One region of the Duganella dendranthematis genome, then DNA from elsewhere that is predicted to be linked to it. Evidence: predicted binding sites of a transcription regulator. Region 1 holds the regulator's gene; each other region holds the start of a gene.

The links. Region 1 encodes sigma-54, which starts transcription at its own class of promoters, with help from an activator protein. Its sites were predicted from a motif close to TGGCANGNAANCTGCTTT; they were not measured.
Region 2: the regulator sigma-54 is predicted to act here: its motif matches at 5,021-5,038, upstream of prpB (methylisocitrate lyase).
Region 3: the regulator sigma-54 is predicted to act here: its motif matches at 5,381-5,398, upstream of HH213_RS07805 (pilin).
Region 4: the regulator sigma-54 is predicted to act here: its motif matches at 2,816-2,833, upstream of glnA (type I glutamate--ammonia ligase).

What each region holds. Positions count from the first base shown of each region.
Region 1 is NZ_CP051684.1:2,974,779-2,982,394, forward strand. Features, by position in the region: gene HH213_RS13585 (monovalent cation:proton antiporter family protein) at 1-677, opposite strand, end outside; gene HH213_RS13590 (KpsF/GutQ family sugar-phosphate isomerase) at 804-1,793, shown strand; gene HH213_RS13595 (KdsC family phosphatase) at 1,793-2,320, shown strand; gene lptC (LPS export ABC transporter periplasmic protein LptC) at 2,333-2,926, shown strand; gene lptA (lipopolysaccharide transport periplasmic protein LptA) at 2,941-3,543, shown strand; gene lptB (LPS export ABC transporter ATP-binding protein) at 3,545-4,297, shown strand; gene HH213_RS13615 (RNA polymerase factor sigma-54) at 4,309-5,781, shown strand; gene hpf (ribosome hibernation-promoting factor, HPF/YfiA family) at 5,859-6,221, shown strand; gene HH213_RS13625 (alginate lyase family protein) at 6,280-7,197, shown strand; gene HH213_RS13630 (enoyl-CoA hydratase/isomerase family protein) at 7,208-7,616, shown strand, end outside.
Region 2 is NZ_CP051684.1:4,294,185-4,301,800, forward strand. Features, by position in the region: gene HH213_RS19620 (MFS transporter) at 1-609, shown strand, start outside; gene HH213_RS19625 (LytR/AlgR family response regulator transcription factor) at 604-1,314, opposite strand; gene HH213_RS19630 (sensor histidine kinase) at 1,314-2,348, opposite strand; gene HH213_RS19635 (alpha/beta fold hydrolase) at 2,354-3,217, opposite strand; gene prpR (propionate catabolism operon regulatory protein PrpR) at 3,316-4,932, opposite strand; gene prpB (methylisocitrate lyase) at 5,078-5,965, shown strand; gene prpC (bifunctional 2-methylcitrate synthase/citrate synthase) at 5,980-7,128, shown strand; gene acnD (Fe/S-dependent 2-methylisocitrate dehydratase AcnD) at 7,131-7,616, shown strand, end outside.
Region 3 is NZ_CP051684.1:1,681,462-1,689,077, reverse strand. Features, by position in the region: gene HH213_RS07835 (response regulator) at 1-360, opposite strand, end outside; gene recA (recombinase RecA) at 507-1,598, shown strand; gene recX (recombination regulator RecX) at 1,680-2,132, shown strand; gene sucC (ADP-forming succinate--CoA ligase subunit beta) at 2,565-3,731, shown strand; gene sucD (succinate--CoA ligase subunit alpha) at 3,745-4,626, shown strand; gene HH213_RS07810 (FHA domain-containing protein) at 4,698-5,276, shown strand; gene HH213_RS07805 (pilin) at 5,450-5,935, shown strand; gene HH213_RS07800 (flagellar brake protein) at 5,992-6,705, opposite strand; gene HH213_RS07795 (LysR family transcriptional regulator) at 6,834-7,616, opposite strand, start outside.
Region 4 is NZ_CP051684.1:3,830,289-3,837,904, forward strand. Features, by position in the region: gene HH213_RS17510 (transglycosylase domain-containing protein) at 1-508, shown strand, start outside; gene HH213_RS17515 (TAXI family TRAP transporter solute-binding subunit) at 687-2,066, shown strand; gene HH213_RS17520 (rhodanese-like domain-containing protein) at 2,102-2,560, opposite strand; gene glnA (type I glutamate--ammonia ligase) at 2,877-4,292, shown strand; gene HH213_RS17530 (DUF4124 domain-containing protein) at 4,412-4,897, shown strand; gene glnL (nitrogen regulation protein NR(II)) at 4,894-6,006, shown strand; gene ntrC (nitrogen regulation protein NR(I)) at 6,070-7,572, shown strand; gene HH213_RS17545 (SDR family oxidoreductase) at 7,608-7,616, opposite strand, start outside.

The sequences.
Region 1 (7,616 bases):
AACAGTTCCTGCGAGCGGCGCTTGACCACGATGGTGAACCAGCGCCGCGTGACCTTGTGGCCGACCACGAACAGCAGGGCCAGCACCACCACCGCCTTCAGGCTGGCCCAGCCGAGCGTTTCGGCCAGCGCCTCGGGGCGCTCGCCCAGCGACGGAATCAGGATCAGCAGCGGCACCACCGCCAGATCCTGGAACAGCAGTATGCCGATGATCTTGCGGCCGTGTTCGCTTTCGAGTTCCAGCCGCTCGGTCAGCATTTTGGAGACGATGGCGGTGGACGACATGGCCAGCGCGCCGCCCAGCGCAAACGAGGCCTGCCAGCTGATGTGCAGATGCGGCGGCAGTTGCGTGGCCAGCGTCCAGCCGAAAATCATGGTGGCGATGACGGTCAGCACCACCTGTGCCATGCCCAGCCCGAATACAATGCCGCGCATGGCCTTCAGTTTGGGGAGGGAGAATTCCAGGCCGATCGAGAACATCAGGAACACCACGCCGAACTCGGCCAGACCGTGGGTGGTTTCGCTTTGCTCGGCAAGCCCCAGCGCGTGGGGGCCGATCAGGATGCCGACTGTCAGGTAGCCGAGCATCGGCGGCAGGTGCATCATGCGGAAAGCCACCACGCCGAGCACGGCACTTCCCAAAAGCAACAATGTTAATTCGAGGGGTGAAAACGTCATTTCAACATCGCCAGTAAATAAAGTTCGTTGTTTGCAGTGTGCTTTGCGCGTTATGTTGTGACTGGCAAGTTTTTTGCTTTCTCAATTCGGCTATACTTGGGCATGAGTGTAACCCATGAAAAAACAATGCTGAAAGTTTTTGATGCAAAAACGGCACTGCGTCTTGCCCGAGATACCCTGCAAAACGAAGCGGACGCCATCAATGCCCTGAACGCCCGCCTGGAACAGGACGACAGCGTGGTGCAGGCCATTTCCCTGCTGCTGAACTGCACCGGCCGCGTGGTCGTGTCCGGTATCGGCAAGTCCGGCCACATCGCGCGCAAGATCGCCGCCACGCTGGCCTCGACCGGCACGCCGGCGCTGTTCGTGCACCCGGCCGAAGCCGCGCACGGCGACCTCGGCATGGTCACCCGCGACGATACCTTTATTGCCATTTCCTATTCCGGCGAGAGCTCGGAACTGATGACTATCCTGCCGGTGGTCAAACGCATGGGCAGCAAGGTCATCGCCATGACCGGCAAGCCGGGCTCCAGCCTGGCCACCATCGCCGACGTGCATTTGAACGTGGCCGTGGCCAAGGAAGCCTGCCCGATGAATCTGGCGCCGACCACCTCGACCACCGTCACGCTGGCGCTGGGCGACGCCCTGGCCGTGGCGCTGCTGGACCTGCGCGGTTTCAAGGAAGAAGATTTTGCCCGCTCGCATCCGGGCGGCGCGCTGGGCCGCCGTCTGCTGACCCACGTCAAGGACGTGATGCGCAGCGGCGATGCGGTGCCGCGCGTGATGGCCGACGTCAAGCTGACCGAGGCGCTGCTGGAAATCACCCAGAAGGGCATGGGCATGACCGCCGTGGTCGATGCCGACGGCAGGCCGGTCGGCGTGTTCACCGACGGCGACCTGCGCCGCATGATTGAAAAAGTGCAGGACTTTACCAAGGTGGTGATCGGCGATGTGATGCACGCCAACCCGCGCAGCATCTCGCCTGAGAAAATGGCGGTAGACGCCGTGGCCGTGATGGAGCAGTTCCGCATCAACCAGATGCTGGTGACCGATGCCGACGGCAAACTGGTCGGCGCGCTGCACATCCATGACCTGACCCGCGCCAAGGTGATCTGATGACGATGACCTATCTGGAGCGCGCTGCGCGCGTCAAGCTGATGATCTTCGACGTCGACGGTGTGCTGACCGACGGCAGCCTGCACTATGGCGCCGAGGGCGAAGCGCTGAAGACCTTTAACGTGCACGACGGCCTGGGTATCAAGCTGATTCAGGAAGCCGGCATCGATACCGCCATCATCAGCGCGCGCACCTCGCCGCAGGTGATCAAGCGCGCGGCCGATCTCGGCATCAAGCACCTGCACCAGGGCGGCCACGACAAGCTGACGCCGTTCAACGCGCTGCTGGAAAAGACCGGCCTCACCGCCGAGCAGGTCGGCTTCATCGGCGACGATGTGGTGGACTTGCCGATCCTCACGCGGGTCGGCTTTGCGGTGGCGGTGCCGAACGGCCGCAAGGAAGTGCTGGAGCGTGCACATCACACTACCGTGGCCCATGGCGGCCGTGGCGCGGTGCGCGAAGTGTGCGAACTGTTGATGCATGCGCAAGGCAGTTACGAGCGCGTGATGGCACAATTCCTGGTTTAGACGAGGACAGTCATGCGTAAAAGAACAGCCCATCGCTGGCAACTGACGGTGATCATGATGGTCGGCGTGTTTGTCGCCTTCGGCAGCTTCTGGCTGGTGCAGGTGGTGGACCAGGCCAGCCAGCAGGCGCAGGCCGACAAGTTCCGCGATGAACCGGATTACATCATCGACCGTTTCAGCCTGGTGCGCATGAACGAGAAGGGCCAGCCGGCCTACATCATTTCCGGCGACAAGCTGACCCACCACCCGACCGACGATTCGTCGCTGATCGACAAGCCGTATGTGCACAGCCTGGGCGGCGAGCAGCCGCCGATGAATATCCATGCCGACACCGCCAATGTCGATCAGGGCAATACACGCGTCAAGCTGAATGGTAATGTGGATGTGGTAAGGCCGGCCACGCAGCTGGCGCAGGAACTGCGCCTGAAGACCAGTACGCTGACGGTGTATCCGGACGAAGAACGGATGGAGACCGACGCCGCGGTCGACATGCTCTCCGGGCGCTCGACCGCCACCGGCACCGGCATGACGGCCAACAACGCGACCCGCCAGATCAAGCTGGGCGGCCGCGGAACGATTACGATGCCGCCGCGCGCGGCACATTGAAGGAAACCAGAGACATGAACGCATTCAAGATGAGCAAACTGATGCTGGCGGCCACGCTGCTGCTGGCCGCCGCCGGCGCGACCTACGCGGAAAAAGCCGACTCCAGCAAGCCGACCCAGATCACCTTCGACCAGCTGGACGCCGATGACGTCAAGCAGATCAAGACCTTCACCGGCAACGTGGTGCTGACCCGCGGCACGCTGCTGATGAAATCGCCGAAGGCGGTGGTGACCGAAGATCCGGAAGGCTACCAGTACGTGGTGCTGACCAGCGGTCCGGGCGTGCAGGCGATCTTCCGCCAGAAGCTGGACGGCGCCGGCGACCAGTGGGTCGAAGGCAAGGCCGACCGCATCGAATATGACGGCAAGACCGAGCTGGTCAAGCTGTTCGCCAAGGCCGAGATCAAGAAGCTGGAAGGCCCGAAAGTGGCCAGTCAGGTCGACGGCGAATTCATTTCCTACGACAGCCGCAAGGAATTCTTCGCGGTCAAGAACACGCCGAGCGGCGACAGCAAAGTGGGCGGCGGCCAGAGCACCATGGTGATCCAGCCGGCCAACAAGCAGCCGGTACCGGCTGCGGCGCCCGCGCCCACCACGCAGCCTGCGGCGGGGAAATAAGATGGAATCATCCTGCGGTAGCACCCTGATCGTCAAAGGCCTGCAAAAGACCTACGGCAAGCGCCAGGTGGTGCATGACGTGTCGTTGCAGGTCGAGTGCGGCGAAGTGGTCGGCCTGCTGGGCCCGAACGGCGCCGGCAAGACCACCTCGTTCTACATGATCGTCGGCCTGGTGCCGTCGGACGCCGGCAGCATCGACATCAGCGGCGTCGATATCTCGTCGCTGCCGATCCACCGGCGCGCGGCGATGGGCTTGTCGTACCTGCCGCAAGAAGCGTCGGTGTTCCGCAAGCTGACGGTGGAAGAAAATATTCGCGCTGTCCTCGAAATTCAAAAAGTGGACGGCAAGTCTTTATCCAAGGCTGAAATTGAAGAACGGCTGAATACCCTGCTGGCCGATTTGCAAATCGAGAAGTTGCGCGAGAACCAGGCGCTGTCGCTGTCCGGTGGCGAACGCCGCCGGGTGGAGATCGCCCGCGCGCTGGCGACTAACCCGCGCTTTGTGCTGCTCGATGAACCTTTCGCCGGGGTCGACCCGATTGCCGTGATTGAGATCCAGCGCATCGTGCGCTTCCTCAAGGAACGCAATATCGGCGTCCTCATTACCGATCACAATGTGCGCGAGACGCTGGGCATCTGCGACCGCGCATATATCATCAACCAGGGCTCGGTGCTGGCATCAGGCCGTCCGGACGACATCATCGCCAATGAATCGGTGCGTCGCGTCTACCTGGGTGAACACTTCAGAATGTAAATCCCAGCCTCATGAAACAGTCTTTGCAACTGCGCACGTCGCAGCATCTCGCGTTGACGCCACAGTTGCAGCAGTCGATCCGGCTGCTGCAATTGTCGACGCTGGAGCTGCACCAGGAACTAGAACAGCTGCTGACCGATAACCCGCTGCTGGAGCGTCTTGACGACCCGCTGGATCACTCGCTGCGCCTGCTGGGCGATGGCGCCATCAACCAACAGGCGCCGGCCGGTGACGCGCCCGCCGAAGGCCCGCCAGGCGAGGCGCCGGCGGCCGAAGCCGACAATTACGAGGCGCCCGGCGCCGACACCGAAAGCACCACGCCCGACGCCGACATCGACTGGGGAGACGCCGGCCGCAGCAAGAACAGCGACGACGAGGATGCGCGGCCGCAGCTGGAAGCGCATCACTGCACGCTGCGCGACCATCTGATGGAACAGATGCGCGTGACGGTGCTGGAAATGCGCGACCGCGCGCTGGTCGAACTGATCATCGACGCGCTCGACGAAAACGGCTACCTGGAAGAAGCGCTGGAAGAGATCCACGCGCGCCTGCCGGAAGAACTGGAAGTCGAGATCGAGGAATTGCAGACCGCGCTGAAGCTGCTGCAAAGCTTCGATCCGATGGGGGTCGGCGCGCGCAATGCGGCCGAGTGCCTGGCGATCCAAATCAAGCGCTTGCCCGGCGTGCCGTTGGTGACCCGGCGCATGGCGCTGGCCATCGTGGAAAACCATCTGACCTGGTTTGCGCAGCGCGATTTCAACAAGCTGAAAAAAGCGCTGCTGTGCGATGACGAAGATCTGCGCGAAGCACAGACCGTGATCCGCCAGTGCAATCCGCACCCGGGCGCGGCGTTCGCATCGGACGTGTCTGACTACGTGGTGCCGGACGTGATCGTCAAGAAGTCGCGCAACGGCTGGCAGGTCAGCCTGAACAACGACGTCATGCCGCGCCTGCGCGTCAACGCCATGTACGCCAACCTGCTCAAGCAGGGCAAGGGTGAAGGCGCGATGGGCGCGCAGCTGCAGGAGGCCAAGTGGCTGATCAAGAATATGCGGCAGCGTTTCGACACGATCCTGCGCGTGGCACAGGCGATAGTAGAAAGACAAAAGAACTTTTTCTCGCACGGCGCGGTCGCCATGCGCCCCCTTGTGCTTCGCGAAATTGCTGATACACTGGGTTTACACGAGAGCACAATTTCTCGCGTAACAACTCAAAAATATATGCTGACCCCGCACGGCATGTTTGAGTTGAAATATTTCTTTGGTAGCCATGTCGCCACCGAAGCTGGCGGGGAAGCAAGTTCGACGGCGATACGCGCTTTGATCGTGCAATTGACAGGAGCTGAAGACCCGAAAAATCCTTTATCCGACAGTAAGATTGCGGACATGCTGGGAGAACAGGGCATGGTGATTGCGCGACGCACTGTTGCCAAATATCGCGAAGCTCTCAAGATCCCGCCAGTCAGTCTCCGCAAGTCTTTGTAGTTACTTGGTTCCTGTGCGCCCGGCAGCAAAGGGCAGCGCACTAACCGTAAGCAGCGACATTATCTTTAGGAGTGTGTATGAATCTCACCATCAGTGGACATCATCTCGAAGTGACCGCAGCGATTCGCGAGTACGTACAGAACAAGCTGGAGCGGGTCACCCGCCACTTTGATCAAGTGATTGATATTGCTGTCATCCTGACCGTAGATAACCTTAAAGAGAAAGAGAAACGCCAGAAGGCTGAAATCAACCTGCGTATGTCCGGCAAGACCGTCTACGTGGAGAGCCTGTCGCAAGACCTGTACGCCGCCATCGATACGCTGATCGATAAGCTGGATCGGCAGGTCATGAAATACAAAGCCAAAGTCCAGGGCCATGATCGCGATGCGATCAAGCACATGCCCGATCCGGACAGCTACGAAACCGCTGCCGCCGCCTGATTAAGCGACCACAGCATGACAAACAAAGGGCGCCCAGAGCGCCCTTTATTGGAGACATATGGTTAAACGTTTAACTTCATTCTTCGTGCTGGCGCTGGCCGGTCACGTTGCCGCTGCCGCGTGCGATACACCGCCGCCGGCCCGCATCGACATCGACGCCAACAGCTATTACTCGGATGCGCATCACTCGGTGATCGATCCGGTCCTGCGCGCCAAAAATATCGCCAACACCAAGCCGATCGAAGATTTCCTGGCGCATGTGGCCAAGGATGCCAATGCCGGCGGCGATGCGGCCTGTGCGGTGTCCTGGCTGGCCAGCTGGGGTGAGCAGAAGGCTATGCTGGGCAAGCTGTCCAGCGAACAGGCCTACTACGTACGCAAGTGGACGCTGGGCGGCTTGGCGCTGAATTACGCACGCGTGCAGACACAGGCGACGCCGGTGCAGCGCGCCGTCATCGAAAGCTGGTTCAAGGCCCTGGCCAACGCCACCATGGCGCATTCGGACACCAAGAAGGGCGGCCGCAACAATCACTACTATTGGGAAGGTCTGGCGGTGACTGCGGTAGGCGGCGTCACCGGCGATGTCCGCTACCTCGACTGGGGCCGCAAGGTGTTTGCGCATGCGATGTCGCAGGTGGCGGCGGACGGTTCGCTGCCGGCCGAGATGGAGCGCGCTGGCAAGGCCTTGCACTATCACGTGTTTGCCGTCACGCCGCTGGTGATGATGGCTTCGATTCTGGACCTGCACGATGCGCGGCTGGACAAGGTGGTGAACTTTACCGTGGCGGCATCGGCCGATCCTTCCGGTATCGCGCGCATCACCGGCGTGGAGCAGGAACCGGTCGGCAGCCGCGAGGTGACGCTGGTGTACAACCGCCACGAGGGCAAGGCCGCGCCCGCCGCCGGGAAGCCGCTGTGGCAGCCGCGTCTGGGTGGCGCGCTGGACGTGCCCAACCCGCTGGAGCATCTGAAGTAGAATAGTTCGCATGAGCGAATATATCCACACCAGTGTTAGCAACGGCACCGGCTTGATCGTGCTGGACCGGCCCAAGGCCCTCAACTCTTTGTCGCTGGAGATGGTGCGCGCGATCACGCGCGCGCTGCGTTGCTGGCGCGATGACGACAGCGTCGCCGCCGTGCTGGTGCGCAGCAGCAGCGAGAAAGCGTTCTGCGCGGGTGGCGACATCCGCTTTTTCCATGACGTCGGCCGCGCAACGCCGCAGGGCGGCAGTGCGCTGCTGGAAGATTTCTTTACCGAGGAATATTCGCTAAATCATTTAGTCCATTTTTATCCCAAGCCCTACATCGCCTTGATGGACGGCGTGGTGATGGGCGGCGGCATGGGCATCGCGCAGGGCGGCGTGCGCATCGTCACCGACAAGACCAAGATGGCGA
Region 2 (7,616 bases), 1.3 Mb from region 1:
ACCTCCTGGCTGGCGCTGTTTCGCTATCGCACCACGTGGGGCATGATGCTGGGCTTCTTTGGGTCAGTGTATCTGAATTGGGTTTACCTGACATGGCTGCCGGGTTATCTGCGCACCGAGCGCCATATGGCGTTTGCCCATGTCGGCATTGCCGCCGCCATTCCGTTCATGTGCGGCTTTGCCGGTGCGCTGATCGCCGGCTGGGCTTCCGACCGCGTGGCGCGGCGCGCGGCATCGCCGCTGCTCGGCCGCCGCAATGCCGTGGTGGTCTCCACGCTGGGCATGGTGGCGTTCACGATTCCGGCGGCGCTGGTGGAGAGCAATGTGGTGGCGGTGGCGTGCATCTCCATCGTCATTTTCCTGGCAAACGCCTCATCGGCTTGCGCCTGGTCGCTTGCGACGGTGGCTGCGCCGCCGAGCCGCATTGCGTCGCTGGGGGCGTTGCAAAACTTCGGCGGCTTCCTCGGCGGCGCGTTGGCGCCAGTATTGACCGGCTATATCGCGCAGTCCTGGTCCTTCGTGCCGGCGCTGCTGACCGGCGCCGGCATCGCCTTCCTCGGCGCCGTGTCGTACCGCTACCTGGTGGTGCGGCCAATTCCGGAACTATAGGCTGGTCAACGCCTTGAACTGAGCGGCGCGGCGGCGCGAGACTTCCACTTGCAACTGATCGCGCAGCGTCAGATCCAGTCCGCCCGCGTCGTTAGGCTCGACCTGTTCGATGAAGTCGAGGTTGACGATGTGGCGGCGGCTGGCGCGGAAGAAGCGCTCAGGATCGAGCTTTTCTTCCAGCTGGTTCAGTGAACGCAGCATCAGTGGCTGCTGGTGCTCGAAGTACACGCGCGTGTAGTTGCCGTCCGATTCAAACAGACGGATGTCCCGCACCGGTACGAACCAGCATCGCTCGCCGTCCTTGATGAACAGCTTGCGCGCCGTGGACGGCGCCATCGCGGCAGCGGCCATGCGTTGATGCCGCACCGCGCAACGCTGCAAGGCCGCCGCCATGCGCGCCGCCTGGATCGGCTTTTGCAGATAATCCAGCGCGTTCACCTCAAACGCCTGCAGGGCATACTGGTCGAAGGCGGTGGTGAAGATCACCTCCGGCGCTTCCTCCAGCGCCGCCAGCATGTCGAAGCCGGAGCCGCCCGGCATCTGCACGTCGAGGAAAATCAGGTCCGGCTTGAGCGTGGCGATCTGCTGCAAGCCATCGGCCGCGTTGACCGCTTCGCCCACAATCTCGACATCGGGATGCGCCGCCAGCAGGCGTCGCAGTTCGGCGCGCGCCAGGCGCTCGTCGTCAATCAGCAATACCCGCATCAGGCAGCCTCCGGTAAAGTCATGGTGGCACGTACCCAGCCACTGTTTTCGGATAAATCCAGTTGCGCGTTGTCGCCCAGTGCCAGCAACAGGCGCTTGCGCGTGTTCACCAGGCCCACCTTGGTGGAATTCGCAAACGGCACAATCGCGCCGAGGTTGGCGATTTCAATATGCACCGCGCCGTTGTCCATGCGCTGCGCGCGAATACGGATCTCGCTGCCGGTGGGGCTGGCCTCCACGCCGTACTTGACGGCGTTCTCCACCAGCGTTTGCAGCGCCATCGGCGGAATGCGCACCTGATCGAGTCCAATGCCGATCTCCACGCTGACGCGCATGCGTTCTTCAAAGCGGATCTTCTCGATCGCCAGGTAAGCCTGCACCGCTTCCATCTCCGCCGCCAGCGGAACCGTTTCGTGATGGCCCGATTGCAGCGCGTAGCGCATCACACTGGCCAGCTGGTCGATCATCATGGCGGCGGCATCGGCGTCTTCGTAAATCAGCGCGCGTACGCTGTTCATGCTGTTGAAGAAGAAGTGCGGATTGACTTGCGCCTGCAAGGCGCGCAGCTCGGCGTCCTTAGCCGCCACTTCCAGCCGTAGCGCCTCCGACTCCGCGCGGTTGGCGCGACGCAGCGACAGCACCGCCATGTAGAAGATATTCCACACCAGGTAAATCGCCCACCACGACAGCAGGGCTCCCGGTACCCAGCCGAAGCCACGGTCCATGTGCGGCGGCTGAAACACCAGATAACCGACATACTGCGCCGCCGTGTGAATGGTCCCGAGCACCAGCACCGCGAGACCGACCATTTTCCAGCTGGTGCGCTGGCCGTTACGTATGCGCTGCTTCAGCAGGCGATGCCAAAGTTCGGTAATCAACACCCCGCTGACCGCACCCCAGGCCATCACCCACATCAGGCCCGGCACCCGCCACGCGCCGAGCGTGAAGGACATCAGCGGCAGGAAGCCCCAGCCAGCCAGCTGGAAGATCCAGTACCAGTTCAGGCGCGCGATTAGCGGACGTGTATCGTTCATGGTGCTTAGTTCAGGAAGTTATCGATGCGATCATACATCCAAGCCGGATCGTCGTACATGATGAAATGGCGGGCGTTGTCCGCCATCTCCACGCGCACGCCGGGCAGCTTGGCATACTGCGTTGTATAGACTGCGGCGATGGCTTCCTTGGGCGCGTAATCCTTGTAGGCGATCCACGTACCCAGTACCAGCGTCGGCGCCTTGATGCGGCTGACGTCATCGCGCAGGTCGTCCGACATCAGTTCCGCCATGCTGCCGATGACCGTATCGCGGTCGGACAGCTTACCGGCATCAAGTGCGCGGTCGATGTCTTCCTGCTTCGTGATCATGGTGCGCAGTGTGCGCAACTGGCCGGCGCGGAAGGTTTCGGCATCTTGCGCTTTCATGCCAGCGGCCATGCCGTCGGCTATTTGCTTGAGCTGCGCGCGGGTGATGTTCGGCGCCTGCGTGGCGCCCAGCGCCGGCAGCGAATCGACGATGACCAGGCGGCCCACCTGCTCGGGGTGATCGGCCGCCAGCTTCATCCCGAGATAGCCGCCCAGGCTATGGCCGATGACGACCGGGCGGTCGAACTTGTTGTCGCTGATGTAGGCGCTCAGCTGCTGCTCAACCGCCGGCAGCAGCGGCTCCTTGATGGCCGGCTGGCCAGCGAACCCGGCCAGCGTCAGCACGTGGCATTGATGCTTGCCGTTGCCGCAGTAATGCGCCACGGTGCCGTCCCACACGTTGCCGGACGACGCAAGGCCGGGAATCAGGATGATTGGCGCGCCGGTGCCGGTGACATCGACTTTAAACGCGGGATGGTCGGCGGCCGCAGCATGGCCGAGCATCATGGTGGCGGCGACGGTGGCGATGGTCTTGAGCAGCATGGTGTTCTCCGTTAGTGAGTAAGTGGAGCCATGCTATCGGCCTGCCATGGCGACGGCGACCACTACTTGATGAACGGTTTTTCCGGAGTGATGAACGGTCACACGCCGTCTTCGGCCTTCAGCTTGCGCCATAGTGTGGTGCGGCTGATGCCGAGATATTCCGCCGCAGCGTCGCGCCGGCCGCCGAAGCGGGCCAGTATGTCGGCGATGCGTTCGGTGCCTGGCGCTGGCGTGGGCAGGGCGGTGATGGCAGCCGTGCCCAGTTCCGGGGCGATACTCAAGATGAACGAGGGTGTCAACGCCTGCAGCGGCTCGGCGGCGAGGAACAATGCCAGGCGCTCGGTCAGGTTGCGCAGCTCGCGCACGTTGCCTGGCCAGCCGTAGCGCTGCAACAGCGGCGCGCACGCCGTCATCTCCGCATGCAGATTGGGATGCGGCCGCGCGCCCAGCGACGCCAGCGCATTCTTCAGCGACCATTCGGCCAGCGGCATTACATCCTCCGGCCGCGCGCGCAACGGCGGCAGCGTCAGACGCAGCACCGCTAGCCGGTAAAACAGATCGGCGCGGAAGCGGCCTTCCCGCACGCGCTGTTCCAAGTCGCAGTGGGTGGCGCTGATGATGCGTACATTGACCGGTATCGGCCGCGTGCCGCCGACCCGCACCACCTCGCGTTCCTCCAGCACGCGCAGCAAGCGAGTTTGCAGCGTCAGCGGCATCTCGCCGATCTCGTCGAGGAAAAGCGTGCCGTGATTGGCCGCTTCAAACAAGCCGGCATGGCCGCCGCGCCGCGCGCCGGTGAAGGCGCCTTCCTCGTGGCCGAACAACTCCGACTCCAGCAGCGATTCCGCAATCGCGCCGCAGTTGACCGCCACGAATGGCCGGTTCTGCCCCAACGTGCGCGGCGCCTCGCGGTGCATGGCCTGCGCTACCAGCTCCTTGCCGCAGCCGGTTTCGCCCTGTATCAGCACCGTGGCCGGCGACTTCGCATACAGCACCACCGACTGCCGCACCGTCTCCATCGCCGCCGAGTCGCCGCGCAGATCGTTGATGCCATGCCTGGCGCGCAACGTGTCCGTCACCACGGCGCTGCGCGCGCGGTTGCGGTTGGACTCCAGCTGCGTCAGGCGCGCCATCTCCAGCGCATCGTCGAAGGCGTGGCGGATCGAGGCCGCCGAGTAGACGAACACGCCGGTCAGTCCCGCTTCCTCGGCCAGGTCGGTGATGCGTCCCGCGCCGACAATCGCCTTGATGCCGGCCGCCTTAAGGTCATTGACCTGCGCCCGCGCGTCTTCCTCGGTCACATAGGTGCGCTGCGCCACGTCGAAGCCGAAGGTGGCGGAAAACTCGGCCAGCTCCGCCAGCCGCTCCTGATAGGTAATGATGCCGATGCGGTCCGATACGCGCCGTGCCCGTGCCAGCGCCTGCATCACATCGAAGCCGCTGAATTTGGCGATCACCACCGGCACCGACAGCCGGCCTTTCAGATACGCCGCGTTGGAGCCGGCCGAGATGATGGCGTCGCAGCGCTCCGTCGCCAGCCGCTCGCGGATATGTTTGGCCGCTTCCTCGAATCCCAGGTTGATCGGCTCAATCGTCGCGAGATTGTCGTATTCCAGCGTGATGTCGCGGAACAGGTCGGACAGGCGCGACACGGAAACCGTCCAGATAACCGGCTTGTCGTTGGCGTCGAAGGGCAGGGGCGTGGAATGTCGCATGTTTCAATTATAGTTCAAATTTGTTTCGTTGTTTCATTTTGAAACATGGTGTTGTGCGTAAGTGATTGATTTGTATAAGTTGATGCTCTGGCACACCCCTTGCAATACAGAGCGCAACTTCAACGCAATATCGAAAGGTCACAACATGAGTCACTACTCCGCAGGCGCCGCGTTCCGCCAAGCCGTCAAGGAAGAATCCCCATTGCAGGTGGTCGGCGCCATCAATGCCAACCATGCATTGCTGGCCAAGCGCGCCGGCTTCAAGGCGATTTACCTGTCCGGCGGCGGCGTGGCTGCGGGTTCGCTCGGCCTGCCGGACCTGGGCATCTCCAATCTGGACGACGTGCTGACCGACGTGCGCCGCATCACCGATGTGTGCGACCTGCCGCTGCTGGTCGATGTGGACACTGGTTTCGGCGCTTCGGCCTTCAACGTCGCCCGCACCGTCAAGTCGATGATCAAGTTCGGCGCCGCCGCCATGCACATCGAAGATCAGGTTGGCGCCAAGCGCTGCGGCCATCGTCCGGGCAAGGAGATCGTCAGCAAGCAGGAGATGGTCGACCGCATCAAGGCGGCCGTCGATGCACGCACCGACGACCAATTCGTCATCATGGCGCGCACCGATGCGCTGGCAGTGGAAGGCCTGGACGCCGCCATCGAACGCGCGGTCGCCTGCGTGGAAGCTGGCGCTGACATGATCTTCCCCGAAGCCATGATTTCGCTCGATATGTACAAGCAGTTCGCTGCCGCAGTCAAAGTGCCGGTACTGGCCAACATCACGGAATTCGGCTCCACGCCGCTGTTCACCGTCGATGAACTGCGCAGCGCCGATGTCGGCTTGGTGCTGTATCCGCTGTCCGCCTTCCGCGCCATGAACAAGGCGGCGGAAAACGTCTACGGCGCGATTCGCCGCGACGGCACGCAGCAGAACGTTTTGGACACCATGCAGACCCGCGCCGAACTGTATGACCGCATCAACTACCACGAATTCGAACAGAAGCTGGACGCGCTGTTCGCCGCACAGAAGAAATAAGAGGAGACACGAAAATGACCGAAGCCACTACCTTCAAACCAAAAAAATCCGTCGCCCTGTCGGGTGTCGCCGCCGGTAATACGGCGCTGTGCTCCGTCGGCAAAACCGGCAATGACCTGCACTATCGCGGCTACGACATCCTGGATGTCGCCACCACCTGCGAGTTTGAAGAAATCGCCTACCTGCTGGTGCACGGCAAGCTGCCGGCCGAATCGGAACTGCGCGGCTACAAGGCCAAACTGCGCTCGCTGCGCGGCCTGCCGCAAGCGGTGAAGTCGGCGCTGGAAGCCCTGCCGGCATCGGCGCATCCGATGGACGTGATGCGCACCGGCGTCTCGGTGCTCGGCTGTGTGCTGCCGGAGAAGGATGACCACAACGTGCCGGGCGCGCGCGACATCGCCGACCGCCTGATGGCGTCCTTCGGCTCCATGCTGCTGTACTGGTACCACTACAGCCATAACGGCAAACGCATCGAAGTGGAAACCGACGACGACTCGATCGGCGGCCATTTCCTGCACCTGCTGCATGGTCACAAGCCGCCGGAATCGTGGGTGCGCGCGATGCACACTTCGCTGATCTTGTACGCGGAACATGAGTTCAACGCTTCCACCTTCACCAGTCGCGTGATCGCCGGCACGGGTTCGGACATCCACTCGGCCATCACTGGCGCGATCGGCGCGCTGCGCGGTCCTAAGCACGGCGGCGCCAACGAAGTCGCTTTCGAAATCCAGAAGCGCTACGAAAATCCGGACGAAGCGGAAGCCGACATCCGCAACCGTGTCGCCAACAAGGAAGTGGTGATCGGCTTCGGCCACCCGGTGTACACCGTCTCCGATCCGCGTAACGTGGTGATCAAGGACGTGGCGCGCCAACTGTCCGAGGAAGCCGGCTCCACCAAAATGTATGACATCGCCGAGCGGCTGGAATCGGTGATGTGGGAGATCAAAAAGATGTTCCCGAACCTGGACTGGTTCTCGGCCGTGTCGTACCACATGATGGGCGTGCCGACCGCGATGTTCACGCCGCTGTTTGTCATCTCGCGCACCTCCGGCTGGTCGGCGCACATCATCGAGCAGCGCATCGACAACAAGATCATCCGCCCAAGCGCCAATTACGTTGGCCCTGAAGACCTGAAATTCGTCCCGATCAAGGACCGCAAATAATCATGAATACCGCATTCCGCAAGCCCTTGCCGGGCACCCAGCTAGACTACTTCGACGCGCGCGCCGCAGTCGATGCGATCCAGCCAGGCGCCTGGGCCAAGCTGCCATACACCTCGCGCGTACTGGCGGAAAATCTGGTGCGCCGCTGTGATCCGGCCACGCTCAACGCTTCGCTGTCGCAGCTGATCGAACGCAAGCGCGACCTCGACTTCCCGTGGTTCCCGGCGCGCGTGGTGTGTCACGACATTCTGGGCCAGACTGCGCTGGTCGACCTGGCCGGCCTGCGCGACGCGATCGCGCTGCAAGGCGGCGATCCGGCGCTGGTCAATCCCGTGGTGCCGACGCAGCTGGTGGTCGACCACTCGCTGGCGGTGGAGTGCGGCGGTTTCGATCCGGACGCGTTCAACAAGAACCGCGCCATCGAAGACCGCCGCAACGAAGACCGCTTCGATTTCATCAACTGGACCAAGAAGGCGTTCAAGAACGTC
Region 3 (7,616 bases), 1.3 Mb from region 1:
GGCGCCGCGCCGCACCAGCGCGCGCACCCTTGCCTCCAGTTCCGACAGGGCGAATGGTTTGGCCATATAATCGTCGGCGCCGAGGTCGAGGCCGTTGACGCGCTGCTCGATCGAATCGGCGGCGGTCAGGATCAGCACCGGCAGCAGCGAGGAGCGCGCGCGCAGGCGGCGCAGCACTTCCAGGCCGGACAGCTTGGGCAGGCCCAGGTCCAGGATCAGCAAATCGAATTCCTGGGTCGACAGGGCGGTGTCGGCTTCCTGCCCGTTGCGGACGCAATCGATGGCGTAGCCGGACTGGCGCAAGGAGCGGGTCAGCCCGTCGGCCAGAACGCTGTCGTCTTCGGCAAGTAAAATACGCATGTGAATCTACTCCGGCTGTACAAGCCCCTATTTTGGCGAGTTTTTGTGCTTTCTCAAAGAATTAGCGCAAATCCCGCTTGCATTAAGCACTGTTTTTTTATACAGTGCTACCTGTATTGAACAACCCAACTGGCTGAAAGCACATTATGGACGACAAAAAAGGCGTAGTACCTGCATCTGAAAAAGCCAAGGCGCTGGCAGCTGCGCTGGCCCAGATCGAAAAGCAATTCGGCAAGGGTTCCGTCATGCGCATGGACGCCAGTGCCCCGATCGAAGAAGTACAAGTGGTCTCGACCGGCTCGCTGGGCCTGGACGTGGCACTGGGCGTCGGTGGCCTGCCGCGCGGCCGCGTGGTGGAAATCTATGGTCCGGAATCGTCGGGTAAAACCACGCTGACCCTGCAAACCATCGCCGAGATGCAAAAACTGGGCGGCACCTGCGCCTTTATCGACGCCGAGCATGCGCTGGACGTCGGCTACGCGCAGAAACTGGGCGTCAACCTGCACGAGCTGCTGATTTCGCAGCCGGACACCGGCGAACAAGCGCTGGAAATCTGCGACGCGCTGGTGCGTTCCGGTTCGGTCGACATGGTGGTGGTCGACTCGGTCGCCGCGCTGACGCCACGCGCCGAGATCGAAGGCGATATGGGCGACTCGCTGCCAGGCCTGCAGGCACGCCTGATGTCGCAAGCGCTGCGCAAGCTGACCGGTTCGATCAACCGCACCAACACCCTGGTGATCTTCATCAACCAGATCCGCATGAAGATCGGTGTGATGTTCGGTTCGCCGGAAACCACCACCGGCGGTAACGCGCTGAAGTTCTACGCCTCCGTGCGTCTGGACATCCGCCGCACCGGCTCGATCAAATCGGGCGATGAGGTGATCGGTAACGAAACCAAGGTCAAGGTCGTCAAGAACAAGATCGCGCCACCGTTCAAGGAAGCGCACTTCGACATCCTGTACGGCGCCGGCACCTCGCGCGAAGGCGAAATCCTCGATCTGGGCGTGGAAGCCAAGATCGTCGAGAAGTCGGGCTCGTGGTACAGCTACAACGGCGAACGCGTCGGCCAGGGCAAGGACAACGCCCGTATCTTCCTGCAAGAGCGTCCGGCGCTGGCGTGGGAAATCGAAAACAAGGTGCGCGAATCGCTGGGCGTGCGCGCACTGCCGCCACTGGCCGGCGCCGACACCACCGTGGTCAAGCTGAAGCCGGCCAAACCGGAAGCCGACGCGGCGTAAGCATGTCGTTCCCGCGCAGGCGGGAACCCATGCTGAGCCAGCGCTGTCTCGGCTCCCGCTTGCGCGGGAGCGACGCCGTCCATGCGAACCCCACCACTTAGCCTCAAAGCGCGGGCGCTGCGCTATCTCTCCATGCGCGAGCATAGCCGGCTGGAACTGGCGCGCAAGCTGTCCAAATATGCCGAGGCGGGCGACGACGTCGACGCCCTGCTCGACCTGCTGGAAAAAAACAACTGGCTGTCGCAAGAGCGCTTTTCCGAAGCGCTGATCCACCGCCGTGCCGCCCGGTACGGCAATAGCCGCATTGTCGCCGAGCTGCAAAGCCACGGCGTCAATGGGGAAGCCCTGCAGGAACTCAAATCCAATCTGGCCGACACCGAGATCGAACGCGCCCGCGACATCTGGCAGCGCAAGTTCGGCATCGTGGCAAATGATCCACAGGATCGACATAAGCAAATTCGCTTTCTGTTGCAGCGAGGCTTCTCGCAACGCACCGTGCAAAAGGTCATCAAAGGCGCCGATCTCGACGACTGAGTATCCAGCCGGTGCGGGGTGTGCTAAACTTTGCGGGTTTTTGCAGCACCGCGGGTGCGGTGGTTGTCCGTAGAAGCTGCGGCAACGTGCATTTTTAGTAAGAGAAAATGCGCCAGGCTGCTAACTAATTACATGCCGCGAGAGCGGTATCGATCTTATGTCCCTGTTAACTCCAGTTATCCGACGTGCGCTGCGGTCCTCGCGCGCAACCGCTATCCCCAACCGGAATGGTGTGCGGACTATTGGCGGCACCCCTCTGCATCACACACCGATTTGCACTACAAGATTCCTCACCCTGCACGGCCTGGCCAGCGCAGTGGCGAAGTTTTACCCGCGCTGGGTGGACAAAGCAGCACCGGGTAGCGCGTAGCAACATTATCTGCTTAATCATTCAACCGATTTATACACATCAGCATCAGAAGGGAAGCCAGCATGAAAATCCATGAGTATCAAGGCAAAGAAATCCTCCGAAAATACGGAGTGACGGTACCGCGCGGCATTCCGTGCCTGTCCGTTGAAGAAGCAGTCAAAGCTGCTGAAACCTTGGGCGGCCCAGTCTGGGTTGTGAAAGCTCAAATCCACGCCGGTGGCCGTGGTAAAGGCGGCGGCGTGAAAGTTGCCAAGTCGCTGGAACAAGTGAAAGAATACGCTGACCAGATCCTGGGCATGCAGCTGATCACCCATCAGACCGGCCCAGAAGGCCAAAAAGTACGTCGTCTGCTGATCGAAGAAGGCGCCGACATCAAACAAGAACTGTACGTATCGCTGGTGACCGACCGCGTGACCCAGCGCGTTGTGCTGATGGCCTCGTCGGAAGGCGGCATGGACATCGAAGAAGTTGCCGAGTCCCACCCAGAAAAAATCCACTCGATCGCCATCGATCCAGCCGTCGGCCTGACCGACGCGGACGCTGCCGCCATCGCTGCCAAAATCGGCGTGCCGGAAGGTTCGATCGCTGATGCCGTCACCAACCTGCAAGGCCTGTACAAAGCCTACTGGGAAACCGACTCGTCGCTGGCCGAAATCAATCCGCTGATCGTGACCGGTTCGGGCAAGATCATCGCGCTGGACGCGAAATTCAACTTCGACGCCAACGCTCTGTTCCGTCAACCAGAAATCGTCGCTTACCGCGATCTGGACGAAGAAGATCCAGCGGAAGTGGAAGCTTCGAAATTCGACCTGGCCTACATCTCGCTGGACGGCAACATCGGCTGCCTGGTGAACGGCGCCGGTCTGGCCATGGCCACCATGGACACCATCAAGCTGTTCGGCGGCGAGCCGGCCAACTTCCTGGACGTCGGCGGTGGCGCCACGGCTGAGAAAGTCACCGAAGCCTTCAAGATCATGTTGAAAAACCCAGGCCTGAAAGCCATCCTGGTCAACATCTTCGGCGGCATCATGCGTTGCGACGTGATCGCCGAAGGCGTCATCACCGCATCGAAAGCAGTTTCGCTGCAAGTACCGCTGGTGGTCCGCATGAAGGGCACCAACGAAGATCTGGGCAAGAAGATGCTGGCTGACTCCGGTCTGCCAATCATCGCTGCTGACACGATGGAAGACGCAGCCAAGAGCGTTGTTGCCGCAGCTGCTGGTAAATAATTAAGGAACCGATATGTCTATTCTGATCAACAAAGACACCAAAGTCATCACCCAGGGTATCACCGGTAAAACCGGCCAGTTCCACACCCGCATGTGCCGCGACTACGCGAACGGCAAAAACGCCTTCGTAGCAGGCGTGAACCCGAAGAAAGCCGGCGAAGACTTCGAAGGCATTCCAATTTTCGGTTCGGTGAAAGAAGCCGCCTCGGAAACCGGCGCGACCGTGTCGGTCATCTACGTGCCGCCAGCTGGCGCTGCTGCTGCAATCTGGGAAGCTGTTGAAGCCAACCTGGACCTGGCAATTTGCATCACCGAAGGCATTCCAGTCCGCGACATGATGGAAATCAAGGACCGTATGGCCAAAGCGGGTTCGAAAACCCTGCTGCTGGGCCCTAACTGCCCAGGCCTGATCACCCCTGACGAAATCAAGATCGGCATCATGCCAGGTCACATCCACAAGAAGGGCCGTATCGGCGTGGTGTCGCGTTCGGGCACCCTGACCTATGAAGCAGTGGGTCAGCTGACCGCACTGGGCCTGGGCCAGTCGTCGGCAGTTGGTATCGGCGGCGACCCAATCAACGGTCTGAAGCACATCGACGTGATGCGCATGTTCAACGAAGATCCTGATACCGATGCGGTCATCATGATCGGCGAAATCGGCGGTCCGGACGAAGCCAATGCAGCCCGTTGGATCAAAGACAACATGAAGAAACCGGTCGTTGGCTTCATCGCCGGCGTGACCGCTCCTCCAGGCAAGCGCATGGGCCACGCCGGCGCGCTGATCTCGGGCGGCGCGGACACCGCACAAGCCAAACTGGAAATCATGGAAGCTTGCGGCATCACCGTGACCAAAAACCCATCGGAAATGGCGCGTCTGCTGAAAGCAATGCTGTAATTTCCATCCGCTTAGTTGTGGAATAATAAAGGGGAGCCATGTGCTCCCCTTTATTTTTGCCGGAGATCCGATTGGCCAAGCTCCTCATTTCGCGTGACGGACAACCAGAGCAGCAGGTGCAGCTGAGCAAGGAGCGCATGACCTTGGGCCGCCATCCGCGCAACGACATCGTGCTGAGCCATCCGGCCATCAGCGCCGAACATGCGGTCATCGTCACCATCCTCGACGACTCCTTCCTGGAGGACCTGCACAGCACCAATGGCACCTTCGTTAACGGCCACCGTATCGGCAAGCATTTCCTGCAACATCAGGACGCCATCAAGATGGCCAAATTTGAGCTGGCGTTCGTGGCGGATGGCGTGCGCCCGCTGGCGGCGGCGCAGCCGGTGCTGGCCGAGTTGTCGGTGCTGAACGGTGCGAATGCCGGCAAGCACGTCGCGTTGACCAAGCCGCAGACCACGCTGGGCCGGGCCGGTGTGCAGGTGGTGGTGATCCACCGCCATCTGCAGTTCTATACGATCACCCATACCGAAGGCGAGCTGGCGCCGCTGCTCAACGGTACGACCTTGGACCGGCAGGTTGCTGAGCGCCTCAGCGACGGCGACGTGATCGACCTCAGCGGCACGCAAATGACCTTTCGCGTGGCCTGACAAAATTTGTCAGTCGTGGACAGGCTGACAAATTGCGGCGCATCGGGCTGACAAAAAATGGCAGTTTGGGGTGGGTTTTGCTGAAATTTTAGGCAAAAACAGGCTGGCACACCAATTGCACTAGTAGGGATGTGTCACCCAACAATGTAATCACACCCCCTAGGAGTCGCAAAATGAAATCCATGAAAATGATGAAGAAACAAGCACAAGCCGGCTTCACCCTGATCGAACTGATGATCGTGGTCGCCATTATCGGCATCCTGGCCGCCGTGGCGATTCCACAGTACAGCGACTACACGGCCAAAGCCAAGGCACAGAGCGTTGTGGCTGCGCTGGACGGCCTGAAAACTGCTGTTTCGCTGTGCATCCAGGAAAATAGTGGCGTGGCGGACAGCTGCGACACCGGCGCTGCCGGTATCCCAGCCTTCACCGCAACCAAGGAAGTATCGAGCGCTACTGTAACTGATGGCGTCATCAAGGCAAACCTCGATACCGATACTGGCAAGGCATTGAAAGGTAGTTACATCCAACTGGCTCCTAGTGGCCTTGGCACCGCTAACATTACCTGGACGGTATCGACTGACTCCACCAACACGGCAGTATCGAATGCACTGACCAAAAACAATCCGCCCGCCTCCGCTGCCTCTGCCGCAAGCTAACTAGCTGGACGGATCACGAAAAAAAACCGGCAGCTTGCCGGTTTTTTTTCGTCCGCTTAGACGATCTTCTGGCGGTCGGCGATCAGCGCTTCGTAGGTGAGATTTTGCAGCATCGTGTAATGGACCGGGTCGAGGTCGACGAACTGCACGCCGTAAGTGAACACCTCCGGCTTGTCGCCGGTCGCCGGCTTGACCACATTGATATTGCGGATGGTCGCATTTGGATTCACGCGCACCTGGCGGTTGCCGGGCTGCGCAATCAGATAAAACGACAGCGCGACCTGCCCATCGCTGTCCGACAACTGCTTGGGCGACTCGATCAGCGCCCCGGACACGCTCAAATTGACCAGGAATACCGACGTGTGGCTGCCCGACGCGTTGGTGATCTGCGCCGGGATATCCACCTTGACCCGCATCGCCGCCCGCAGGCTGGTGCCCTGAATCGACACCGGAAAACTCAGGTGCGCATAAAACAGCGGCCGCGGAAACACCCGCTGCACCACGCTGGAGAACGAGCATACGTTGACGCCGGAAAACACGCGGATCGTCAGCTTGTCGCCCTCATTGAGCGCGATCGGTGCGTTGTTCTCAAACGGCACCTTGACGATCATGTACTCATCCTTGACCCAGCCGATCAGCGTCGAGAAGTGCTGGATGGGTTTGATGGTGCGATGGGTGATGAACTGTATCCTGCCGCCCACTTGCAGGTTCATCTGCTCGAACTCGTATTCCTGAGTCTTGGCTTCGCTCGGCGGAGGGTTGCTGCTCATGCAAACTCTTTCTATGTGGCGCAAACGACGACGGTGGACAATACCGTCAGAAAATTGTTCCTGCGACATTAATTATATGCGCGCCAACGAAATGTGACAATCAAGCAATACAACACATTGCCGATCGGTCATGTGGTGGCAACAGCATCTGTTGGGTTCAAGAGCGAATGGCCATTCAGCCCAGGCGTATGCGCAAACAGCTCAGTGATGAAGTCGATGAATACCGTAGCGCGCTGCGGCAGCAGCCGCTCTGCCGAATAAACGGCGTTGAGCGGCGAGGGAGTCGCCGTGTAATCGCTTAGCACCGCCCGCAAGCGGCCACTGCGCAGGTATTCGGCTACCATCCACGCCGGCAGATAGCCGATGCCCATGCCGGCCAACACGGCGCGGCGGATGGCCTCCAGACTATTGAGCCGCAGCCGTCCCGATACCTGCACCTCGCCGTCTTTCAACGGCCAGCCACGGGCTTGGCCGGCCAGCAGGGTATAGATGATGCAGTCGTGCCGCAGCAGTTCCTCCGGCCGTTGCGGCGTGCCGTGCCGGTCAAGATAATCGTCACTGGCAACGCACAGGCGCTCCGACGTGCCAACGCGGCGCGCCCTGAGTGCGCTGTCTTTCAATACGCCGCCACGGATTGCCAGGTCCACGCCTTCCGCGACCAGATCGATGTAACCGTCGCTGATATTCAGTTCCACATCCACATCCGGGTAGCGCGCCATGAAGGCCGGCAGCGCATCGATGATTTTCTCGGTGGCGAGCGCGGGAGGGCATGCGACCCGTAGCAAGCCATGCGGATTCTGCTGCCCACGCGCATCGGATTCCGCCTGATGGATCACATCCAGCGCCTGCCGCGCCAGCGCGTAATAACGCTGGCCGTCGGGTGTGGCCACCAGTTGACGCGTAGAGCGGTT
Region 4 (7,616 bases), 860 kb from region 1:
CAAGAGTTCGCAGCGCATCACCTCGCTGCACTTCGCCAAGGATACGCCGTACGACACGCTGGTGACCAAGGCGCCGCCGACCACCAACGAGCAGGTGATTGCGCCGCAAGTGGCGCGGGTGGCGGCGGATGCGATCCGTGGCGTGGTGTCGGACGGTACCGCCAAGCGGGTCAAGTCGGCGTTTGTGGCAGCCGATGGTTCGATCATTCCGGTGGGCGGCAAGACCGGTACCGGCGACCAGCGCTTTGATGTGTATGGCGGTGGCGGACGGCTGATTGAATCGCGCTATGTGAACCGGTCGGCGACGTTTGTGTTCAATATCGGCGAGCGCTTCTTTGGTTCGATGACGGCGTATGTGCACGGGCCGGAATCGAAGAACTATGACTTCACCAGCGCGCTGCCGGTGCAGCTGCTGGTGGTGCTGGCGCCGAACTTGATGCCGTTGATTGAGCCGCATGCGGCGCCGAAGCCCGGCACAACGCTGCCGGTGGTGAAGGTTGGGGCGTAGCGCCCGAAGTCGCGAAAGCGCCACTGCAGGCCTGCGGCGGGTAATTTCTACCCCGCCCACCGCATACCAGGGTCTGACCCCGTTCGGGGTCAGACCCTTTTTTTGTCTTGCGGGTTTCCCTTGCATAGTTGCTGATTTATTGGCAAGGTGTGAGCCCATGAAACCTATGCGCCACCACATGTCCAAGATCCTCAAGTTTACCCAGTTCTCCTTCCGGGATCTGATCGTCGCGGCCGCGCCGACGGTGCTGACCATCGTCGGCATCTGTCTGCTGGCCTACTGGCTGGTCGACCCGGCGCCGCCGCGCACGGTGCGGCTGGGCACGGGTCAGGAAAACTCGGCCTACGAGGACTTCGGCAAGAAATATGCGGCAGCGCTGGCCAAGCACGGCGTCAAAGTCACGCTGGTGCCATCGGCCGGTTCCAGCGAAAACCTGCGCAATCTGAAAGAAGGCAAGGTCGATATCGCCTTCGTGCAAAGCGGCTCGACCAACGAGGAAGCGGCCGAGCGCGAAGGCCTGTCGTCGCTGGGCAGCCTGTTCGTTGAGCCGCTGTGGCTGTTCCTGCGCGAAGACAAGGGCAAGCCGCCGATCACCCAGCTGACGCAGCTGCGCGGCAAGAAGATCAATTACGGCGCCAAGGGCGCCGGCTCGCCGCGCCTATTCCGCCAGGTGCTGGAGCTGAATGGCGTCGAAAAAGACGAGGTGCAGAAGTTTTCGCTGGCTAACACGCCGGCCACGGTGGAGTTGTTGGAAGGCCGCATCGACGGCCTGGTGTTTACCTCGGCGCCGGAAGCGCCGCTGATCCAGATGCTGCTGCAAACGCCGGGTATCAAGCTGTTCGATTTCAGCCAGGCCGAGGCGTATTCGCGCAAGCTGCCGTTTTTGACGCACGTGGTGCTGCCGCAGGGCATTGTTGATCTAGGCCGCAACATCCCGTCCGAAGACTACAACCTGATCGCGCCGACCGCCACGCTGGTGGCGCGCGATGATTTGCATTCGGCGCTGGTGGATTTGTTCGTGCAGGCGGCCTCGACGATTCATAGCGGCGCCGGCTGGTTCCAGCAGCAGGGCCAGTTCCCGTCGGCCAAGTACACCGAGATTCCGGTCGATCCGGAGGCGGCCAAGTTCTACAAGAGCGGGCCGCCGTTCCTGCAGCGCTACATGACCTTCTGGCTGGCCAATTTCTTCGACCGCATGTGGGTGCTGGTGGTGGCGCTGGGCGCGCTGATCCTGCCGCTGTCGAAGGTGATCCCGCCGCTGTATGTGTGGCGTATCCGCTCACGCGTGTACAAGTGGTATGGCCAGCTGCGCGCGGTGGAGCAGAAAGTGGAGGAGGCCCAGGAAGCCACCCGTATGCAGGTCTACGAAGAGCAGCTGAAGCGGCTGGACGAGATCGAGGAGCTGGTCAACCAGGTCTCGATCCCGCTGTCGTTTGCCGATGGCCTGTATGGCTTGCGCAGCCACATCCAGTTCGTGCGCAAGCGCATTCTGTTCCTGATTGCGGAGGCCAACCCCACTGCGACGCAGGGTCTGACCCCGGCCGGGGTCAGACCCTAGAATACGCGGCGATCGCCGGTCGAGGCGGCCGTGGGTTAAGCGCCGATCCAGGGCAGGCCGGCGTGGCACCAGCCGCTGATGTTCTTGCGGTGGCCATGCTCGTCCTTGTCGCCCTCAAAGCCCTCCAGGATGTCGTAGCAGTGCTGGTAGCCGTGTTCGGTCGCCAGCTTGGCTGCACCACGCGAGCGCACGCCGGAACGGCACAGGAATAAAATCACCTGATCCTTGCGGGCGATACCGTTCAATTGCTCGATAAATTCTTGGTTGGTATTGCCACCTGGATAAGTCGCCCACTGGACCGCACCATGTTGGGCTTCCGGGATCGCCACCCGTCCCACCCAGTCACGCTCGGCATTGGTGCGCACATCGATCAGCTTGACGGCGTTTTCCGCACTGATCAATTCATAGGCTTCCTGCGGCGTCACCGCGCCGGCATAGGGCCAGTCCTTGCTGCGGCTACGGGCAAGGGCGAGGATCTCATCTATTTTGCTCATAAGGTGTTCCGGTAATAAGTTTAAGTTTATTATAGGCGTCCGTGCCCGGCCCGCGACTGCGACGCACCAAAACCATGCGCTTTTCAGTAAATATCCTAAAATGCACTTATAAGGTGCAAAATGTGAGAAACGCACTAAATAGGTGCGTGATTGTTCTGCTGTAAATTGTGGCACTTGAACACGCCCGCCAATTTTAGAATGATTTTGGCCGCGCGTTCAAAGACGCTACCAACATATCGATAGTCGTTCTGTGGCTGGCATGGATACTGCTTAGTAAGGCCTCACGAGTTCCACACATTCCCTTTAGGAGATACGCATGGCAATGACAGCCGCAGAAGTTCTGAAAATGGTCCAGGAAAACGAAGTCAAATTCGTTGATTTCCGTTTCGCGGATACCCGTGGTAAAGAACAGCACGTTACCGTGCCTGTGTCGGCTTTCGACATCGACAAGTTTGAATCGGGTCACGCATTTGACGGTTCCTCGATCGCCGGCTGGAAGGGTATTGAAGCATCCGACATGATTCTGATGCCTGATCCAAACACCGCGAACATCGACCCGTTCATGGAAGAGACCACGCTGTTCATGCAATGCGACGTCATCGAACCAGCGGACGGCAAGGGCTACGACCGCGATCCACGCTCCATCGCCAAGCGCGCTGAAGCCTACCTGAAATCGTCCGGCATCGGCGACACCGCCTACTTCGGCCCGGAACCAGAATTCTTCATCTTCGACAGCGTGCGCTGGAAGATCGACATGTCGGGTTGCTTCGTCAAGATCGATTCCGACGAAGCGTCGTGGTCGACCGGCGAAAAAATCGAAGGCGGCAACAGCGGCCATCGTCCAACCGTCAAGGGCGGCTACTTCCCAGTGCCACCAGTGGACAGCTTCCAGGACATGCGTTCGGAAATGTGCCTGATCCTGGAATCGCTGGGCATCCCGGTTGAAGTGCACCACCACGAAGTGGCTGGCGCTGGCCAGAACGAAATCGGCACCAAGTTCTCGACCTTGGTTGAGCGCGCCGACTGGACCCAGAACCTGAAATACGTGGTCTGGAACGTCGCCCACAGCTACGGCAAAACCGCGACCTTCATGCCAAAACCTATCGTTGGCGACAACGGTTCGGGCATGCACGTGCACCAGTCGATCTGGAAAGACGGCAAAAACCTGTTCGCCGGCGACGGCTATGCCGGCCTGTCGGATACCGCGCTGTACTACATCGGTGGCATCATCAAGCACGCCAAGGCACTGAACGCGATCACCAACCCAGGCACCAACTCGTACAAACGCCTGGTGCCAGGCTTTGAAGCGCCAGTCAAACTGGCGTACTCGGCGAAAAACCGTTCGGCTTCGATCCGTATTCCACACGTGGCCAATCCAAAAGGCCGCCGTATCGAAACCCGCTTCCCGGATCCACTGGCCAACGTCTACCTGTGCTTCTCGGCACTGATGATGGCGGGTCTGGACGGTATCCAGAACAAGATCCATCCAGGCGAAGCAGCGTCGAAAGACCTGTACCACCTGCCGCCGGAAGAGGACGCACTGATCCCAACCGTGTGCGCCTCGCTGGAAGAAGCGCTGGACGCCCTGAACAAAGACCGCGAGTTCCTGACCCGTGGCGGCGTGTTCAGCGATTCGATGATCGATGCTTACATCGAACTGAAAATGCAGGACGTGCAGCGCATGCGCATGACCACTCACCCTGCTGAGTTCGACATGTACTACTCGCTGTAATCACCGGGCGCTACGGCGCTGGTGAAGCGGTATCCAACGCGGGGCGAGCTGATGCTTTCCCCGCGTTTTTATTTGGATGCTGTATATTCGGGTGGACTGTTCCACCCACGGATTTACGAATGACAATGAGTTTGAAACTGAGTGTGTTGCTGGCGTTGTTGGCCTCGGCGGCGGCGCATGGACAGATCTATAAATGCCAGCCGCCCGGCGGCAGTGTCGAGTTCACCGACATCAACCGTGGCAGCTACTGCAAGCTGATGGATCTGCCCGGCATGACGGTGCCGGCGCCGGCGCGGCGTAGCGCTCCTGCGGCGCCGCGTGCTGCGCAACCGCTTGCCACGCCGGGCGAGTTCCCGCGTGTCGACAGCGCGGAGCAGAAGGCGCGCGACGCCGACCGCCGCGGCATTCTCGAAGACGAGCTGAAGAACGAGCAGCAAAAGCTGGCCGAGCTGCGGCGCGAATTCAACGGCGGCGAGCCGGAGCGGCGCGGCGATGAACGCAACTACGCCAAGTACCAGGAACGGGTGGCCGCGCTGCGCGACAGCATCAGCCGCTCGGAAAAGAATGTCGATGCCTTGAAACGTGAGATCGCGAATATCCGATGAGCATAGTGAATAAGATCGCGGCCCGCGCGGCCGCCGCCATCCACCGGCCGCCGTCGCTGGCGGGGCTGGAACTGCTGGCTTCGGCCGTGGTGCTGCTCGACGCGCAGGGCCATATCGCCTACGCCAACGCGGCCGCCGAGAACCTGCTGGAAAGCTCGCTGAAGGCGCTGTCGCGCCAGACGCTGAGCGCGCAGTTCCTCAATCCGGACGAGCTGGAACATACCTGCGCGCAAGCGCGCGAACACAAATTCTCCGACTTGCGCCAGGACCTGGCGCTGGAGCGTCCCGGCCGCGAACCGCTGCATGTGCACAGCATCGTGTCGGCGGTAGAAGATCCGGTTGGCGGCGTGCTGATCGAGCTGCGCGAGAACCAGCAGCATCTCAAGCTGGACCGCGAAGAGCGCATCCTCGACCAGAGCCAGGTCAACAAGGAACTGATCCGCAACCTGGCGCACGAGATCAAGAATCCGCTGGGCGGCATCCGTGGCGCCGCGCAGTTGCTGGAGATGGAACTGCCCGGTGCGCATGCGGTGCAGCTGCGCGAGTACACGCAGGTCATCATCAAGGAAGCCGACCGCCTGCAAACGCTGGTGGACCGCCTGCTGGCGCCGCACCGACGGCCGCACATCGTCGGCGACGTTAACATCCACGAAGTGCTGGAGCGGGTGCGCAGCCTGATGCTGGCGGAGTTCCCGTCCGGCCTGACGATTCTGCGCGATTATGATGCGTCGATTCCCGAGTTCCGCGGCGATAAGGAGCAACTGATCCAGACCGTGCTGAACATCGCGCACAACGCCGCTCAGGCGCTGGCGGCACAGATCGACGGCGGCGAAGCGCAGATCGTTTTCAAGACGCGGGTGGCGCGCCAGGTGACCTTGGCCAAGGTCCGCTACGGGCTGGCATTAGACTTGCATATCATTGACAATGGACCGGGTATCGCACCCCAGATCCGCGACCGTATCTTCTACCCATTGGTTTCAGGCAGGGAGGGCGGCAGTGGGCTGGGACTGACCTTGGCACAGACCTTCGTGCAACAGCACATGGGCGTGATCGAGTGCGAGAGCCGGCCTGGATGTACGGATTTCCGTATTTTGCTGCCGTTGCCATAAGCCGCGGCGGGCATTGCGGACCGTGTCCCTTGATTGACGATCATCGCGGAAAAAATACAACACATGAAGCCAATCTGGATAGTAGACGACGACGAATCGATCCGCTGGGTACTGGAAAAAGCACTGGCCAGGGAAAACCTGGCGACCAAGAGTTTTGCCAATGCGCGCGACGCCATCGCCGCGCTGGAGTACGAGACGCCGCAGGTGCTGGTGTCCGACATCCGCATGCCGGGCGACTCCGGCCTGGACTTGCTGCAGCTGGTGAAGTCACGCTTCCCCGGCCTGCCGGTCATCATCATCACCGCCTTCTCCGACTTGGATTCCGCCGTGGCGGCGTTCCAGGGAGGCGCGTTTGAATACCTGGCCAAGCCGTTCGATATCGACAAGGCAGTCGAGCTGATCCGGCGCGCGCTGGACGAAAGCCTGCGCGAAACCAGCGTTGAATCGGGGCCGGCGGAAACGCCGGAAATCCTCGGCCAAGCGCCGGCCATGCAGGAGGTCTTTCGCGCGATCGGTCGCCTCTCTCAATCGAATGTGACGGTGCTGATCACCGGCGAGTCCGGCTCCGGCAAGGAGCTGGTGGCGCGCGCGCTGCACAAGCACTCGCCGCGCGCGGCACAGCCGTTCATCGCGCTGAACACGGCGGCGATCCCCAAGGATTTGCTGGAGTCCGAATTGTTCGGCCACGAGCGCGGCGCCTTTACCGGCGCCCAAACGACGCGTCGCGGCCGCTTCGAGCAGGCCGAGAACGGCACGCTGTTCCTCGATGAGATCGGCGACATGCCGTTTGACTTGCAGACGCGTTTGCTGCGGGTGCTGTCGGACGGCCATTTCTATCGCGTCGGCGGCCACCAGCCGCTGAAGGCGAACGTGCGCGTGATTACCGCTACGCACCAGAATCTCGAACAGCGCGTGCGCGAAGGCTTGTTCCGCGAAGACTTGTATCATCGCCTGAATGTGATCCGTTTGCGCTTGCCCAGTTTGAGGGAGCGGCGCGAGGACATCCCTATTTTGGTGCGTCACTTCCTGGTGCAGAGCGCGAAACAACTGGGCGTGGAAGCCAAGCGCATGAGCGATGCGGCGTTGCAGTTCTTGTGCAGCTTGGAGTTGCCGGGCAATGTGCGCCAGCTGGAAAACCTGTGCAACTGGATCACGGTGATGGCGCCGGGGCAAACGGTGGAGATCAAGGATCTGCCGCTGGAACTGTCGCAGGAGAAGGCGGGCAGCACGCCAGCGCTGACGGCGACGCCAGCCGAAAGCTATGGCGCTCCGCAGCATCATGGCACGGTCACACCGGCGCCGGTGGCGGAGACGGGTGGCAGCGCGCACGTGTCGCCGGACGCGTGGCTGGGACTGTTGGAGATGCAGGCTGCCAGCATGCTCAGCGGCGGTCAGCAGGAGGTGATGGCGGTGCTGGGACGGCAGTTTGAGTCGGCGCTGATCCGCACCGCGCTCAAGCACACGCACGGCCGCAAGAACGACGCCGCGGTACGTCTGGGGATTGGCCGCAACACCATCACCCGCAAGATCGCCGAACTCGGCATCGACGGCGCCAAGGACGACTGACGCCACCCGTCGTTCCCGCGTGTGCGGGAACGACGTTACATTAG